DNA from 2 places in the Bradyrhizobium sp. SZCCHNR1098 genome. Region 1 is predicted to be linked to the other one. Evidence: predicted binding sites of a transcription regulator. Region 1 holds the regulator's gene; the other holds the start of a gene.

Region 1 (7,658 bases):
CTTCAGCTTCTCGACGAACGGCTTGCCGCCGTCGATGCAGAACATGCCACCTTCGTTCAGCGGCGGATTGCCTTCGACCGCGAGGATATACTGTCCCTTGTACTTCGCGCGTGTCTCGTCGAGGATGGCCTCCGCCTGGTGGCCGGCCGCCGCCATGATGGTGTCGTCATAGTCGAGCGAGATCATCGACAGCACGGCATCCTTCACCAGCGGATGCGCCGAGCGGATGAAGCTCTCCGAGCAGCACGTGCACTCCAGCCCGTGCATCCAGATGACCGGCGTGCGCGGCTTGGTTTCCAGCGCATTGGCGATGCGGCTCGCCGCGACCGGGCCGAGGCCGAGGCTCGTCGCGGTCAGGCTGCAGAATTTGTGAAAGCTGCGCCGCGTGATGCCCTGACGCCTGATGACGCTGTAAAAGGTTTCCGTTGCCGCGCCCATGAGTCCTCCCCTGACATCGCGTTGGCGATCATCTGATCGCGTTCTGGCGAGAAGGACAGCAAGATGCGGGCCAGCATCATTGCTGGATTTGAATCATAATGATTTCAGATGCTTGAGGCGGTGCGATCGCAGCGACGGAGCCTTCGGTGGTGGATCGCGCGCGACAATCGGAAATCACGCGCTTTGCACCGACAATCTTGTTTCCGCTTGCCGCCTGCCTGTGTGCAGCGCGCTCAATGCGCCGTGCAGACCATGCAGGGATCGAACGACCGCACCACGTGCTGGATGCCGACCGCACGCGCGCCGGCATCGCCGACCTCGGTGCCGACGAGCGCCTGCTCGAGCGGGCCCGCAACGCCGTTGGCGTCGCGCGGCGAAAAATTCCAGCTCGTCGGCGCGATGATCTGATAACGCTCGATCCGGCCGGAGCGCACTGCGAGCCAGTGGCCGAGGCTGCCGCGCGCAGCTTCCACGAGCCCGACGAAATTGCCGTCGACCGCGCTGGCGCTGTTTTCGCAAAACGGCTCGTTGAGACGCAATGCCTTGATCCAGTGCTCGATCGACAGCGCGAGCTGCGCGGTTTCGATCAGCCGGGCGATGACACGATTGCGGACATTGCTGCGACCGCTCGCGAGCAGCGCGGTGACCAACGGCTGACCGTCGATGGCCTGCCTTGCGAGAGCGCCGACCTCGACCGGTTCTCCCGCGAGACGCGGCGCCTTGCACCAGCTATAGGCGTCGGCTTTGTCGGCATCGGGCACGGTGCGGCTCTCGGACGGATCGAGCGACGTATCGTGCATCCAGGCGTGCGAGACGTCCTCGGTGATGCCGTCCGACGGCAAAGCCTGGACCTCGCCACTGCTCGTGCGGACGCCAGCGCGAAAACGAGCTCCATTGAAGTCGTGATACGCGCCGAAGCTCATCAAGAGACCTGGTCCGCTGCCGAGGTCGGCCAGCGCGAGCGCATCGGCCAGCCGAAGGAAATGCGCGAAGTCGCCGGCTCGGCCCTCGCGCCAACGGTCGAGTTCGTCCGGCGTCGACAAGGCGAGCACGTTCTCCAACTTGTCGGCGAACAGGACGCGCTCAAGGAAACCGCGAAACGACGCCGCGATCGCGCTGAGCCGCACGCGCTCGCCGAGCTCGATCGCGCGGGTCGTCCCGCCTGGCTGGAAGGCGAGACTGTGCGGCCATTTGCCGGCGATCAGGCCCATGATCTCGAGCAGTCGCGCGCGCGCCGGCAGCGCATCGCGGGCAGCGCTGCCCTTCGTCGCCGCGAAACGTTCGGCCGCGGCCGAATGCCAAGCGTGCGAGGCATAAGCATCGCGGGCGAAGTCCGGCATGAAGAAGATGTAGAAATGCGTCAGATGATCCGCCGCGTTCTCGGCCGCGTGCGCGATGTTGCTCGCGAGGATGCCGTTTGGTGCTGCCGCAATGCCCATGGCCTGGCGCAACGCCGCGGCGGCCGCGATCGATTGCGACACGGAGCAGATGCCGCAGATGCGCGGCGCGATCACCAGGGCGTCGAGCGGCGGCCGGCCCTCAAGGATCTGCTCGAAGCCGCGATAGAGCGGCGCCGTCACCTCCGCCCGCGCGACGCGGCCGCTCTCGATATCGAGCCTGACCTCGAGATCGCCTTCGACACGATTGAACGGTCCGACCGTGATCCGCGTCATGGACGGCGCTTGTCGCCGGAACGGCCCGGCGGCACCACGACATGATCGGCCGTCGCATTGAGTCGGACGCGGCGCGGCGTGGCCGATTTCGACAGCGCTGCGAGCGCGACGAACCAGGCTTTCGGCATGTCGGTGGGAAGGCCGACGGGGATGCCGGCGAGCTTCGCCGTCTCCAGATAGTTCTGCGCGCTCTCGAAGCCCGGCGAGGTGCAGGCGATGCAGGCATAACCGCCCTTGGTGCAGGAGCCGCCGCCGTTCCACGAGCGCTGATTGCAGTCGCCGACCGCCTGCGTTGCGCGGCAGCCGAGATGCTCCATCAGGCAGCCGCGCTCCGACATCGTCTCCGCGCTCGCCTTGAACTCGTAGAACTCGTTGCGCGAGCAGCCGTGATGAGCGAGGTGGTTGGCGATGAAGGTCGGACGGCCGACCGCGTCGAGACCATCTGCCGTCAGATCGCCCGAGGTAAGCGCCAGCAGGCTCTCCATCATCCAGCCTGGATGCGGCGCACAGCCTGCGACGTTGATCACCGGCAGCCCGCGTTTCGAGCGGAAGGCCGCGCCAAGCGCGCCGCCGATATCGCTGCCCTCGAACTGCAGTCCGACCGCATCGGTCGGATTGATGCCAGCCGCGGGAATGCCGCCATAGGCGGCGCAACTGCCGACGGCGACGACGTAGTCGGCCAGCGGCGCCAGATCGAGCAGCCAGTGATAGATCGAGCGGTTGGTGCCGGCGAGCATGTTGAAGCGGCCGGTCAGACCGGGGCCTCGCGCCACCGAGCCTTCGAGCACCAGCAGATCGAGCCGCTCGCGGCCGTCGCGGATCGCCTCCAACAGCTCCACGACCTCGTCCCCTGTCTGCTCGCTGACGGAGGGATGCCATACCAGATCGATGCCGGATTGGCGCAATTCGTCGAACCAGCCGGACGCACCGCTTTCCAGGATCGACATGGTGCAGCCGCCGCAGCTCGCGCCCTGCAGCCACAGCATCCTGATCGTTCCCTCCGAGCCGACCATCATGAGGCCCCGCTCCTAGCCCGTCTTATGCGTTCCGCTTCGTATCGCCGGCGGGTTTAGCGCCCCCGCACGAACGCTGGCAAGCGCTTCGCCGGGCGTCGCCTCGGAACCGCGCTGACTGCGACCGAGCAGCATGGCGACCGCCCAGACCAGTCCGAACAGGCCGATCGCGACGATTCCGAGATTGGCGACACCGTCGCCCAGCGCGGTGGCGACGTCAGCCCATCCCCCCGTCAGGCCAAGCCGCGGCGCCAACAGCGTGAACGCCTCGAAGCTGCCGATCACCAGCGCGATCGCAACGGATGCGCCGGTGATCACGAGGTTATAGCGCAGCTTGCGTGCGGGATCGGTCAGCGCCCAGCGATAGGCGCCGACCATCAGCATGCTGTCGGCGGTGTCGACGGTGGCCATCGCAGCCGCGAACAGCGCCGGGAATACCAGCACATGGACGAGGCTCGCGCCGCGCGCAGCCTCGGTCGCCGACAGGCTGAGAAGCCCGATCTCGCTCGCGGTGTCGAAGCCGAGACCGAACAGGAAGCCGAGCGGATACATGTGCCAGGCGCGTCCCACCAGGCGGAGCACGGGGCGCAGCAGGCGGATGAGGATGCCCCGTCCGCTGTTTCCGGCTGTTTCCATCTCGGACTGCGGCTGTGCGGCGCGGCGCCAGAGGTTCACGAACAGAATGAGGTTCGCCAACGCGATAAGCAGCAGGAAGCCGGCCGACACCGACGTGCCGATGACGCCGCCGATCGCCCTGATCGCACTCTCTTCATCCAGGAGGTCGGCGCCGGCGATGAGGCTCACGACGATGGTGGCGATGACGACGACGCTGGAATGGCCGAGCGCAAAATAGAGGCCGGCGGCGCGCGGAGGGTTACCGTCCTGCACCAGCTTCCGCACGACGTTGTCGATCGCCGCGATGTGATCCGCATCGACCGCATGGCGCAGTCCGAGCAGCCAAGCCAGCATCGCGGTGCCGACGATGGCGGGCCGGTCGGCGTAGAGCGCGAATGCCCAGGCCCAGGCGAGCGCGTTGGCCGCGACCAGCCCGCCGACGAGCGCAACGTTGCGGCCGGGCTGCGACCGCCACCACAGCAGCCGCGCGGCCCGAGGATGATCAATTGGAACAATCGTCATACTCGGACTATAGCAAGAGCCAGGCCAGTTCGGTAAGGCCCCGCTGCAGGCGAAAGCTGCAGGAAAACCTGGGTGGCGCTTCCCGGACCGCCCTCTCGCTTGGCAACCCGCTATCCAGTCACGCACAGATCATGACCAGCGGCGGGACCTCGTCTCTCTCGCTCCTTCCCTCACCGCGCCGAGGCACTCTGTGCCGCGATCTCGCGCCGCACGACCGCCTCGAAGCGGCTCGCGGGGGCGGCGAACATCAGCCGGGTCTCCTCGTGGAACGCCGAGAAGATGCCGACCACGGCCGGCTCCCCGCCGACCTCGGCCAGGATCGGCGAGCCCGAATAGCCGAAATTGGCCAGGCAATGCACTGTCAGCAGCCGGGCATCCCCGGTCATGCCGGCGCTGCAATTGCGCTGGCCGGTCGGCGAATAGCGCCGCTCCTGGCCGTAGCCGATCTCGGAGATGGTGCCGGCCGTCGTCGCAGCCTGCAATTCCTCGCGGGTCAGCGCCTTGACCGCGACCGGCTTCGACGGCAGCGCGTCCTTCAGCACAATCAGCGCCCAATCGGCGGGCGAGCGGTCGAGCGACCATCTGTCGTGCCGGGTCGGAACGAAATCGGGCGCCACGATCAGCTTGTCGGCGACCGACGATGCCGCCGGCGTGCCACGGTTCATGCCGGCCAGGAAGCGGACGTTGCCGGGGCTGACCTGCGCCACGCCGTTGAAGACGCAATGCGCGGCGGTGAGCACGACGCGCGGCGCGACCAGCGTGCCGGTGCACCAGCCGCCGCTCGAGTATTGCGCGACGGTGACGACGCCGATCGACGACGCCGGCCAGGAGGTGGGATCGACGACCTCGCCGATGTGGCGATCGAGCCCGAGCAGTTGCTCCGGACGCGGAGTGGCAATGCCCGCATCCGCCGATTCCGGTTTCGGCTGCCAGGACGCAATGGCGCTCTGGGCCTGGACGCGCTGCGGCTCGGTCAACCTGACCCGCTGCACGTCGCGGCCGGCCGATCGCACGCCGCTACGGCCCGCCATCACCAGCCAGGCATAGCCCTGCACGACGTCCTGCTTTGCGCCACGGCCGTCGAGCAGCATCAGGCCGAGCATGTATTGCGACTGGGCGAAGCCCTGCGCCGCCGCGCGGCTGAACCAGCGACTGGCTTCGCCGTAGTTGGAGGCAACACCCTCGCCGTTGACGTAGGCGATGCCGAGATAGTGTTGCGCGACGGCGAGCCCCTGATCGGCGGCCTTGCGGTACCAGGCCAGCGCCTCGCTCGGATTACGCGGCACGCCCCAGCCGAAGGCGTGCATGAAGCCGACGTCGAACTGCGCCCGCGCATCGCCCTTGGCGGCCAGCGGCAGCAGCCGTCGCATCGCCGCCGCATGCTGCCCGTTGCCTGCCGCCGCGACCGCGTCTTCGAGCTCGGCGGCCGGGGCGCCCGCCAAGCTGCCGAGCAGCATGACAAGAGATATGATGATGGTCTTGATCAAGGGCGTCCGCTGGGACCGAAACATCGTGACGGGCCACGAAGCAGACACGATCAAGACGGCGGCGGCGTGGCGGAAAGCGGACCGCGATCTCCTCAATCGGGCCCGCTCGCGCCTCACACCTTCTTCATCCTCACGCCCATCGCCCTTACACCTGCTCGCTCTTGGCGAAGCGATCATCGAGCGCATAACCGGCGCCGCGCACGGTGCGGATCGGGTCCTGCTCGCGACCGGGATTGAGCAGCTTGCGCAGGCGGCCGATATGGACGTCGACGGTGCGCTCGTCGATGTAGATGTCGCGGCCCCAGACGCTGTCGAGCAGCTGTTCGCGGCTGAACACGCGGCCGGGGTGCTCGAGGAAGAATTCGAGCAGGCGGTATTCGGTCGGGCCGAGATCGATCGGCCGCCCCGAGCGCGCCACGCGGCGTTTCTCGCGGTCGAGCTCGATGTCGCCATAGGACAGCACGGTTGCCAGCCGCTCCGGGCTCGCCCGCCGCAGCAGGCCTTTCACGCGCGCCAGGAGCTCCGGCACCGAGAACGGCTTGACGATGTAGTCGTCGGCGCCAGTGGCGAGTCCGCGCACGCGCTCGCTCTCCTCGCCGCGCGCCGTCAGCATGATGATCGGCAGTTGCCGGGTCTCGGTCCGCGCGCGCAGGCGGCGGCACAGCTCGATGCCGGAGAGGCCCGGCAGCATCCAGTCGAGCACGACGAGATCCGGAACGCGCTCCTTCAGCCGCGTGTCGGCCTCGTCGCCGCGCGCCACGGTCTCGACCTCGTAGCCTTCGGCCTCGAGGTTGTAGCGCAGCAGCGTCGTCAGCGCCTCCTCGTCCTCCACCACCAGAATTCGGGCGCCCATGTCTGAACCGTCTCTCTTAGTTACCGGGAATCGTCGTCGCGAAGCTCGTCATGTCGCCCTTCGGGCGCTTGTCCATGATCTGCTGGCCTTCGATCATATAGAATACAGTCTCGGCGATGTTGGTCGCGTGATCGCCGATGCGCTCGATGTTCTTGGCGCAGAACATCAGGTGGATGCAGAACGAGATGTTGCGCGGATCCTCCATCATGTAGGTCAGGAGCTCGCGGAACAGCGAGGTGCAGATGGCGTCGACTTCCTCGTCGCCCTTCCACACCGTCATCGCCGCCGGCAGGTCATGCGCAGCATAGGCGTCCAGCACCGTCTTGACCTGCGACTGCACCAGATCGGTCATGTGCTCGAGGCCGCGGATCAGCTTCAGCGGATGGAAGTCGCTCTCCAGCGCCGCGACGCGCTTGCCGATGTTCTTGGCGAGGTCGCCGATGCGCTCCAGATCGGTCGCCACGCGCATCGCGCCGACGATCTCGCGCAGGTCGACCGCCATCGGCTGGCGACGGGCGATCGTGAGCACGGCGCGCTCCTCGATGATGCGCTGCAGCTTGTCGACCTCGGCGTCGGTGGCGACCACCTTCTGGCCGAGCGCGATGTCGCGCCGCACCAGCGCATCGACGGAATCGACGATCAGCCGCTCCGCGAGGCCGCCCATCTCCGATACCAGACGGGTGAGGTCCTGCAGATCGCTGTCGAACGCCTTGGCGGTATGTTCACTGGCCATGATGATCTCCTGAAGACAATGTCGTCGGCGTCAGCCGAACCGGCCGGTGATGTAATCCTGGGTCCGCCGATCGCTCGGCGAGGTGAAGATCTTGCTGGTGTCGTCGAACTCGATCAGTTCGCCGAGATACATGAAGGCGGTCTTGTCGGAGACGCGCGCCGCCTGCTGCATGTTATGCGTCACGATGGCGATCGTATAGTTTTCGGCGAGTTCCTGGATCAGCTCCTCGACCTTGGCGGTCGAGATCGGATCGAGCGCCGAGCACGGCTCGTCGAACAGGATCACCTCGGGACGGACCGCGACCGTGCGCGCGATGCACAGGCG
Region 2 (7,658 bases), on a different contig from region 1:
ACCAAGGTGACCTTCGCCGATGTCGCTGGCGTCGACGAGGCCAAGTTCGAGCTGCAGGAGGTCGTGCAGTTCCTGAAGGATCCGAAGAGCTATGGCCGGCTCGGCGCACACGTGCCCAAGGGCATCCTGCTGGTCGGCCCGCCCGGCACCGGCAAGACCCTGCTCGCGCGTGCCGTCGCGGGCGAAGCGGGTGTGGCGTTCTTCTCCATCTCCGGATCCGAATTCGTCGAGATGTTCGTCGGCGTCGGCGCCGCGCGGGTGCGCGACCTGTTCGAGCAGGCGCGCAAGGCCGCGCCCTGCATCATCTTCATCGACGAGCTCGATGCCCTCGGGCGCAGCCGAAGCGGCGGCGGCCAGTTTGGCGGCTACGACGAGAAGGAGCAGACGCTCAATCAATTGCTGGCGGAGCTCGACGGCTTCGACCCAAGCTCCGGCGTCATCCTGCTCGCCGCGACCAACCGGCCGGAGATCCTCGATCCCGCACTCATGCGCGCTGGCCGCTTCGATCGGCAGGTGCTGGTCGACCGTCCCGACAGGGGCGGGCGGCTTGCCATTCTCAAGGTGCATGTCCGCAAGATCACGGTCGCCGACAGCGTCGATCTCGACAAGGTCGCGGCCCTGACGACCGGCTTCACCGGCGCCGACCTCGCCAACCTGATCAACGAGGCTGCGATCGCGGCGACGCGCCGCAAGGGCCACGAGGTGACGTTCGACGATTTCACGATGGCGATCGAGCGCATCGTCGCCGGCATCGAGAAGAAGAGCCGCGTGCTCAGTCCCGCCGAGCGCCGCCGCGTCGCCTATCACGAGATGGGGCACGCGCTGGTCGCAGCCAATCTCGTCGGCGTCGATCCGGTGCAGAAGGTCTCGATCATTCCGCGCGGCGTCGGCGCGCTCGGCTACACGATGCAGCGCCCGACCGAAGATCGCTTCCTGCTCGCGGTCAGCGAATTGAAGAACCGCATCGCCGTGCTGATGGGCGGACGGGCTTCCGAGCAGTTGATCTTCGACGGCGACGTCTCGACCGGTGCCGCCGACGATCTGCAGCGTGCGACCGAGATCGCGATCGAGATGGTCACCAAATACGGGATGGATGCGACCGTCGGGCAGCGCACATACGCGCCGCGTCCACAGGTCTCGTTCCTGCAGCCACAGGATCAGATCGTGTCGGCGGCGGAGGAGACCGGCCGCGAGATCGATCTCGCCGTGCGGGATCTGATCGCAGACGGCGGCGCCCGCGCTCGCGCGATCCTCGAAAGCCATCGCCCGGACCTCGAGCGCGGCGTCGCGCTCCTGATCGCCAAGGAGACGCTGACCGCCGAGGAGTTTGCGCCGTTGCGGCCGGCCTCCGCTGCGGTCCCGGTCCGGGATGCCGTTGTATCGAGCTGATCCGGGTTTCTACGGGGAGCGTTTGCAACCGAAATCTAACCATCGCCTGATCAGTTGACCAGTAGCTCACCTTGACAGATCGAGGTCGTCGATCGGGGACCGGGCGGAGTTCGTTACGTGCTGCTGAATAACCTGAAGATTGCCCCCAAGCTCGCCATCGTCGTCGGCGTGGCGATGCTGGGCCTTGCCGCGGCCGGTACGTTTGCCGGCACTCTGATGCAAAAGGAGATGGTCGACGCCCGCATCGAACAGTGCCGGGCGATCGTCGAGACCGCGCGTAACATGGCCATGGGCCTCATCAAGGAGGTCGAAGCCGGCAAGCTGACGAAGGAGGCCGCGCTCGACGAGTTCGTCAATCGCGCGAGAACGATGACCTTTGACAAGGGCATGGGTTATCTGTTCGCCTACACGATGGACGGCAATGTGGTGTTGTCCCAGGATCCGAAGCAGCGTGGCTCGAATGTGATCGATTTCGAGCTCAACGGCCGCAAGCTCGTCGTCGAGCTGCGCGACGGCGTTGCCAAGGACGGCGAAGTCACCTTGCACTACGAATATCTGCGTCCCGGTCAGGAGCAGCCGACCCGCAAGATCTCCTATGCGGTGATGATTCCGGGCTGGAATACGTTCGTGGGCACCGGCGTCTATGTCGACGATCTCGATGCGAAGATGAAGCCCCTGAAATGGCTGATCTGGATGGCCTGCGCGGGCATCGCGGTCATCGCCGGCGGGATCGCCTGGCTGATCAGCCGCAGCATCAGCGTGCCGCTCGATCGTCTCGGCATCCGCATGCGCGAGATCGCCGATGGCCGGCTCGATGGCGAGATTCCCGGTGTCGGCCGCGGCGACGAGATCGGCGGGATGGCCGCCACCGTCCAGATCTTCAAGGACAACGCGCTGCGGATGCGCGAGCTAGAGCAGGCCGAGGCCGCCACCCAGCAGCGCGCGGCCGCCGAGCGGACCGCGGCCATGCAGAACCTTGCCGCCGACTTCGAGCGCAGCGTCAACGGCATCGTCCGCTCGGTGGCGTCGGCGGCCGAGGGCATGCAGCACACCGCGCAATCGATGACCTCGACCGCGAGCGATGCCAGCTCGCGCGCCTCGACCGTCAGCGCCGCCACCCAGAGCGCCAATGACAATGTCGGCACGGTCGCGGCCGCGGCCGAAGAGCTGTCGAGCTCGGTCAATGAGATTTCGCGCCAGGTCGCCCGCTCCAGCGAGATTGCGAGCAAAGCCGTGGGCGACGCGGAGCGCACCAATGCGACCGTTCAGGTGCTGTCGACCGGCGCCGAGAAGATCGGCGAGGTCGTCAAGCTGATCCATTCGATCGCGGCGCAGACCAACCTGCTGGCGCTGAACGCCACCATCGAAGCCGCGCGCGCCGGCGAGTCCGGCAAGGGCTTTGCCGTCGTCGCCTCGGAGGTGAAGGCGCTCGCCAACCAGACGGCGAAGGCGACCGAGGAGATTTCGGCACAGGTCGCGGCGATGCAGACCTCGACCCAGGATGCGGTCACCGCCATCAGCGGCATCACCCAGACCATCGCGCAGATGAGCGAGATCACCAATTCGATCTCGACCTCGATCGCGCAGCAGGGCGACGCGACGCGCGAGATCGCCCGCAACATCCAGTCCGTCGCTGCAGGCTCCAACGAGATCAGCGCCCATATCGGCGGCGTCACCAAGGCGGCGGAAGCGACCGGCATGGCTGCCTCCGAAGTGCTGTCGAGCGCGCGCGAGCTCGACAGCCAGTCGGGCCTGCTGCAGCAGGCCGTCGATGGCTTCATGGCGAAGGTGCGAACGGCCTGATCAGGCCGGGCGCGCCGTTGATCCGGGGCTCTCGGATCAACGGCGGCCGTCAAGTCGTAGGCGTGCCAGCCGTCACTTGGCTTTGAGGAAGTCGCCGACCTCCAGCAGCACGAACTCGTTGTCGTCGGCCTTGTTGGGATCCCGGCTGGACGAGAACGGCAGGTTGTTGTCGTTGCCGACGATGATGTGGGTGTCGTCGACGCGGTCGACATTCTCGATCGTGAAGAACGGGAAGGCGAGCACGCCGTCGTTGAGCGGCTTGCGCGCCTTTTTGTCCGGATCCTTGATCTTCATCAGGTCGATAGAGGCGATCTTGCGGAGCGGCTTGCCGACGTTGGCGTCGGAGAGTTCGATCTTGTAGACGCGCTTGAACTTGGCGAGATCGGGAAAGCAGTTGTCGCCGCGCGTGCCCTGCGGGCAGGCCTTGTCGCTGGTGCCCTCGCCATTGTCGCGCTCGATGATCAGACCCTGGGTCGGATCGATCATGTTGAAGTCGCCGATCGCGTTGCCGTTCTGCTCGAACACGTACTGCCAATACCGGCCGGTGAACCGCTCCGCCGCGACGTCGAATTCGAGGATGCGCGAGGCTTCCTTGCCGTCGACCTTCTCCCAATCCTTCTTCTCGGCGTCCCACAGCGGGCCTTCGAGCAGGCCGTAGATGAACTTGCCGTCGACCGAGGACGCGAAGCCTTCGTAGCCCTTCGAGCGCCGCAGGTTGACGTTCGCATAGGTCGCGCCTGGCGCGCCCGGCGATTGCACCGCCCAATGGTCGGGCGAGCGCACCGGCTTGCCGTCGGCGACCGTGTCGAACACGGCCAGCACCTTGCCGGTCCTGTCCGCCTTGATGACGTAGGGACCGAACTCGTCGCCGATCCAGAGATTGTCGCCGATGATCTGGAAGCCCTCGGTATCGAAATCAGCACCGGTCAAATAGCGCTTGGCGGTGTCCTCATGGACGATGCGGAAGGGAACCTTCCTGTCGGGATCATGCAGGAAGATCGTCTCGAGCCGCTCGACCTTGCCGCTGGTCCAGTCGATCTTGTGGTGGTTCAGATAGAGCATCGAGTCGGGCGAGTTGTAGCGCGAGCCCATGCCGTTGTCGGTGAGGACCCAGAACGTGCCGTCGGCCATCTTCTTGATGCCGGAGTGGCCCTGGAGAGGTTGTCCCTTGAACGGGAGCGACACCCCGGTCGGACGCTCATAGGACTTGCCCATCACGCTGCCGATCGCGTCGATGCGCTTGCCGGTGGTGTATTTGCCGGAGGTCTTGAGATCGTTCGGGGCATCGGCCGGCGCCTCGACGAAGGACTCGGCCGGCATCACGGCATGGCCGGAGAGCGTCGCCGGGAATTCGCCTTCGCCCTGGGCGAACGCTGTGCCGGCGCTCAGAACGAACGCGGCAACGGTGGTCAGCAGATATCGATGCATGGGAGGGCCTCCTGGGAGCTTGATCCACGCATCGTTCTGGACAGGAGGCCTGACGCGGCGCTGACATTTCGATGACAGCCGGATGATGCTCCCCGGTCTTCATGAGGCGTCTTGCCGCACGCTCACACCTTGAGCCGGTCACCCGTGCCGGGAGGCCGGATCGGGACCCGCGACGCGATGATCACGCCGGCAATGACCAGCGCGTAGCCCGCAAGGTGGAACAGCCTGAGCTCCTCGCCGAGGAGCAGGATCGCGAGCACCGAGCCGAACAATGGCACCAGATGGAGGAACGGCGCGGCGCGGTTCGGTCCGATCAGGCTGATGCCGCGATTGAAGAACAGGTAGGCCAGTGTCGACGCAAACACGACCACGTAGCCGAGCGTCAGGAGCGACAGCAGATCGGGCTTGAGCACGAAGCCCGACGCGTATTCCCAAGCCGCGAACGGCAGCAGCAGCGCGGCGCCGGCCGCCGTGCAGGCTGAGATCAGCGACAGCTGGTGCACCGCCGGCCGTCGCGTCATGGCGGCCGAGTAGAGCCCGAATACCATCAGCGCGCCCGCAAACATCAGGTCACCGCGGTTGAACTGGATGCCGGCGAGCGCACCGAGATCGCCGCGCAGCAGGATCACCAGCACGCCGATCAGCGACATCGCAATGCCGGCGAATTGGGCCATGGTCAGGCGCACACCGAACAAGGCCAGCGACCACAGCGCGACGAACAGCGGCGTCGAGGATTGGATCAGGAGACCGTTCAGCGCCTGGGTATATTGCATCGCCCAATAGGACAGCGCGTTGTTGATGGCAAAGCCCGTCAGCGACAACAGCAGGATCAGCGGCCAATGCGCGCGCAATGTTCGCCAGTCGCGGGCGAGATGCGCGCGCGCGAAAGGCCACAGCATCAGGAACGTTCCGACCCAGCGGATGCAGGACAAGGTCAGCGGCGGGACATGACCGGCCACATAGCGCGCGAGCACGATGTTGCCGGCCCAGAACAGCGAGGCCAGCGTGAGCAGCAGATAGGGCTGGTTGTTCAGCCAGGAGAGCGGATGACGGTGTGGGGCAGGCAAAGGCAGCCAAGCGTGCTTGGAGAGACGAGGCAATCTGGGCTGAATCGTATCCCCTCGCAAGCCGGCGCAGCGGATTGGTGCCATGCATCGGACAGCAAAGGGCCGCGGGGGCGCGCGCAGGACGTGGATATCAGGTCGCCTGCTTGCGCGACGCCACGAACACGCCGGCCAGCACCAGGACGAAGCCGATCACGTGAAAGATCTGCGGCTGCTCGCCGAGGAACACGAAGGCCATGATCGAGCCGAACACCGGGACCACGTGAAAGAACGGCGCGGCGCGATTGGCGCCGATCAGGAGCACGCCGCGATTGAAGCAGAGATAGGCGATCGTCGAAGGAAAGATCGCGACGTAGAGCAGCGACAACAGGTTCTGCGCGTCGAGCGCCATGACCGGTCGCGCGTTGAGTTCCCAGATCAGCAGCGGAATGAGGCTGGCTGCGCCGCAACCGAAGGTGAAGGCGACCATCGACAGGCCGTGGATCTGCGGCCGCTTGATCGTCAGCACCGAGTAGAAGCCGAACACCGCCATCGCGAGGAGGAAGATCAGATCCCCTCTGTTGAAGCTGATGTCGGCCAGCGCGGTGGGGTGACCGCGCGTCAGGATGAGCAGCACGCCCACGAGCGACAGCACGATGCCGATGGCCTGCGCCAGGGTCAGGTGCACGCGCAACAGCAGCATCGACCAAATTGCCACGATCAGCGGACCAGCCGACTGCAGCAGCAGGGTGTTGAGTGCCTGCGTATATTCGAGCGACCAGTATTGCAGCGTGTTGAAGGCGCCGATGCCCGTCACGGACAACGCGATCATGATGCCGAGCCGCGACCGGATCGCGGGCCAGTCCTGGCGCAGCTGTTTCCAGGCGAGCGGCAGGATCAGCAGGAAGGCGAGCGACCAGCGCAGGAACGACAACGTCACCGGCGGGATGTGGCCGGCGGCGAGCCGCCCGACGATCGAGTTGCCGGCCCAGCACAGCGCCGTGATGCTGAGCAGCACATAGGGCTGGTTGGCGATCCAGGCGCGCGCGGGCGCGGCGGACGCGGTGGGATCGGCGGCGGACATGCGGCGGTGTTGGCCCCGTTCGATGCGCCGCGGCGCGCGGCCGGGATGTCCGGCCGCCGTTCCTCCCGGCGCTTTCGACAGACACCAATTGCAGCTGCCTATCAAGAGGGCAGATGCATCGCGACCATGCAGCGATGGTCGTCGTCAAGATCGCGCACGAGCGTGTCCCCGGTGCGGTCTCCGCGGTCCGGATCGCACCGCGAGCGATTTGAGGCCCTCCGCACTGACCAGATAGGCGACGACGAGGGCGGCGATGGCAGCCACGACGGTGAGGGGTGGTGCAACGAAGCCGAACCATGCGCCGGCCGGTGTGAAGGGCACGACCAGTGCGACGGCGAGCGCAGTGAGCGACGACGCCGTCAGCATCGGATCCGCCCGGTTGCTCCATGGCCGCCCATTGGTCCGGATGATGAAGATGACGAGAATCTGGGTTGCCATCGATTCGAGGAACCATGCAGTGCGGAACTCATCGGGCGTCGCATGGAACAAGTACAGCAGCGCGCCGAAGGTGAGAAAGTCGAACAGGGACGACAGGGGCCCCATGATCGCGGCAAAGCGCATGAGCCGCTTCATGTCCCAGCGCTGCGGCCGCGCGGTCGCCTGCCGGCTCACGCGGTCGAACGGAATGCCGAGCTCGGAGAGATCGTAGAGCAGATTGTTGAGCAGGATCTGCGTCGGCAGCATCGGCAGGAACGGCAGCACCATCGATGCGGCGGCCATCGACAGCATGTTGCCGACATTCGAGCTCGCACCCATTCGGACATACTTCAGGATGTTGGCGAAGGTGCGTCGGCCTTCTTCGACGCCGTTGGCGACGACGTCGAGATCAGAGGCGAGCAGGATGATGTCGGCGGCCGATTGGGCGACGCCGGTGGCGCCTTCGACGGACAGGCCGATGTCGGCGGCCTTCA

The links. Region 1 encodes PhoB, which activates phosphate uptake and scavenging genes when phosphate is short. Its sites were predicted from a motif close to TGTCATNNANCTGTCAT; they were not measured.
Region 2: QX135_RS20150 (esterase-like activity of phytase family protein) is a predicted target of PhoB. The motif match lies at 4,692-4,708, and genes of this name have one in related genera.

Annotation. Positions count from the first base shown of each region.
Region 1 covers NZ_JAUEXY010000011.1:196,265-203,922, forward strand. The annotation lists gene QX135_RS23330 (hydrogenase small subunit) at 1-438, opposite strand, end outside; gene QX135_RS23335 (nickel-dependent hydrogenase large subunit) at 672-2,111, opposite strand; gene QX135_RS23340 (HupU protein) at 2,108-3,124, opposite strand; gene QX135_RS23345 (HoxN/HupN/NixA family nickel/cobalt transporter) at 3,140-4,261, opposite strand; gene QX135_RS23350 (trypsin-like serine protease) at 4,432-5,748, opposite strand; gene phoB (phosphate regulon transcriptional regulator PhoB) at 5,894-6,601, opposite strand; gene phoU (phosphate signaling complex protein PhoU) at 6,618-7,334, opposite strand; gene pstB (phosphate ABC transporter ATP-binding protein PstB) at 7,365-7,658, opposite strand, start outside.
Region 2 covers NZ_JAUEXY010000009.1:158,239-165,896, forward strand. The annotation lists gene ftsH (ATP-dependent zinc metalloprotease FtsH) at 1-1,389, shown strand, start outside; gene QX135_RS20145 (methyl-accepting chemotaxis protein) at 1,507-3,192, shown strand; gene QX135_RS20150 (esterase-like activity of phytase family protein) at 3,265-4,620, opposite strand; gene QX135_RS20155 (DMT family transporter) at 4,743-5,687, opposite strand; gene QX135_RS20160 (DMT family transporter) at 5,818-6,747, opposite strand; gene mgtA (magnesium-translocating P-type ATPase) at 6,892-7,658, opposite strand, start outside.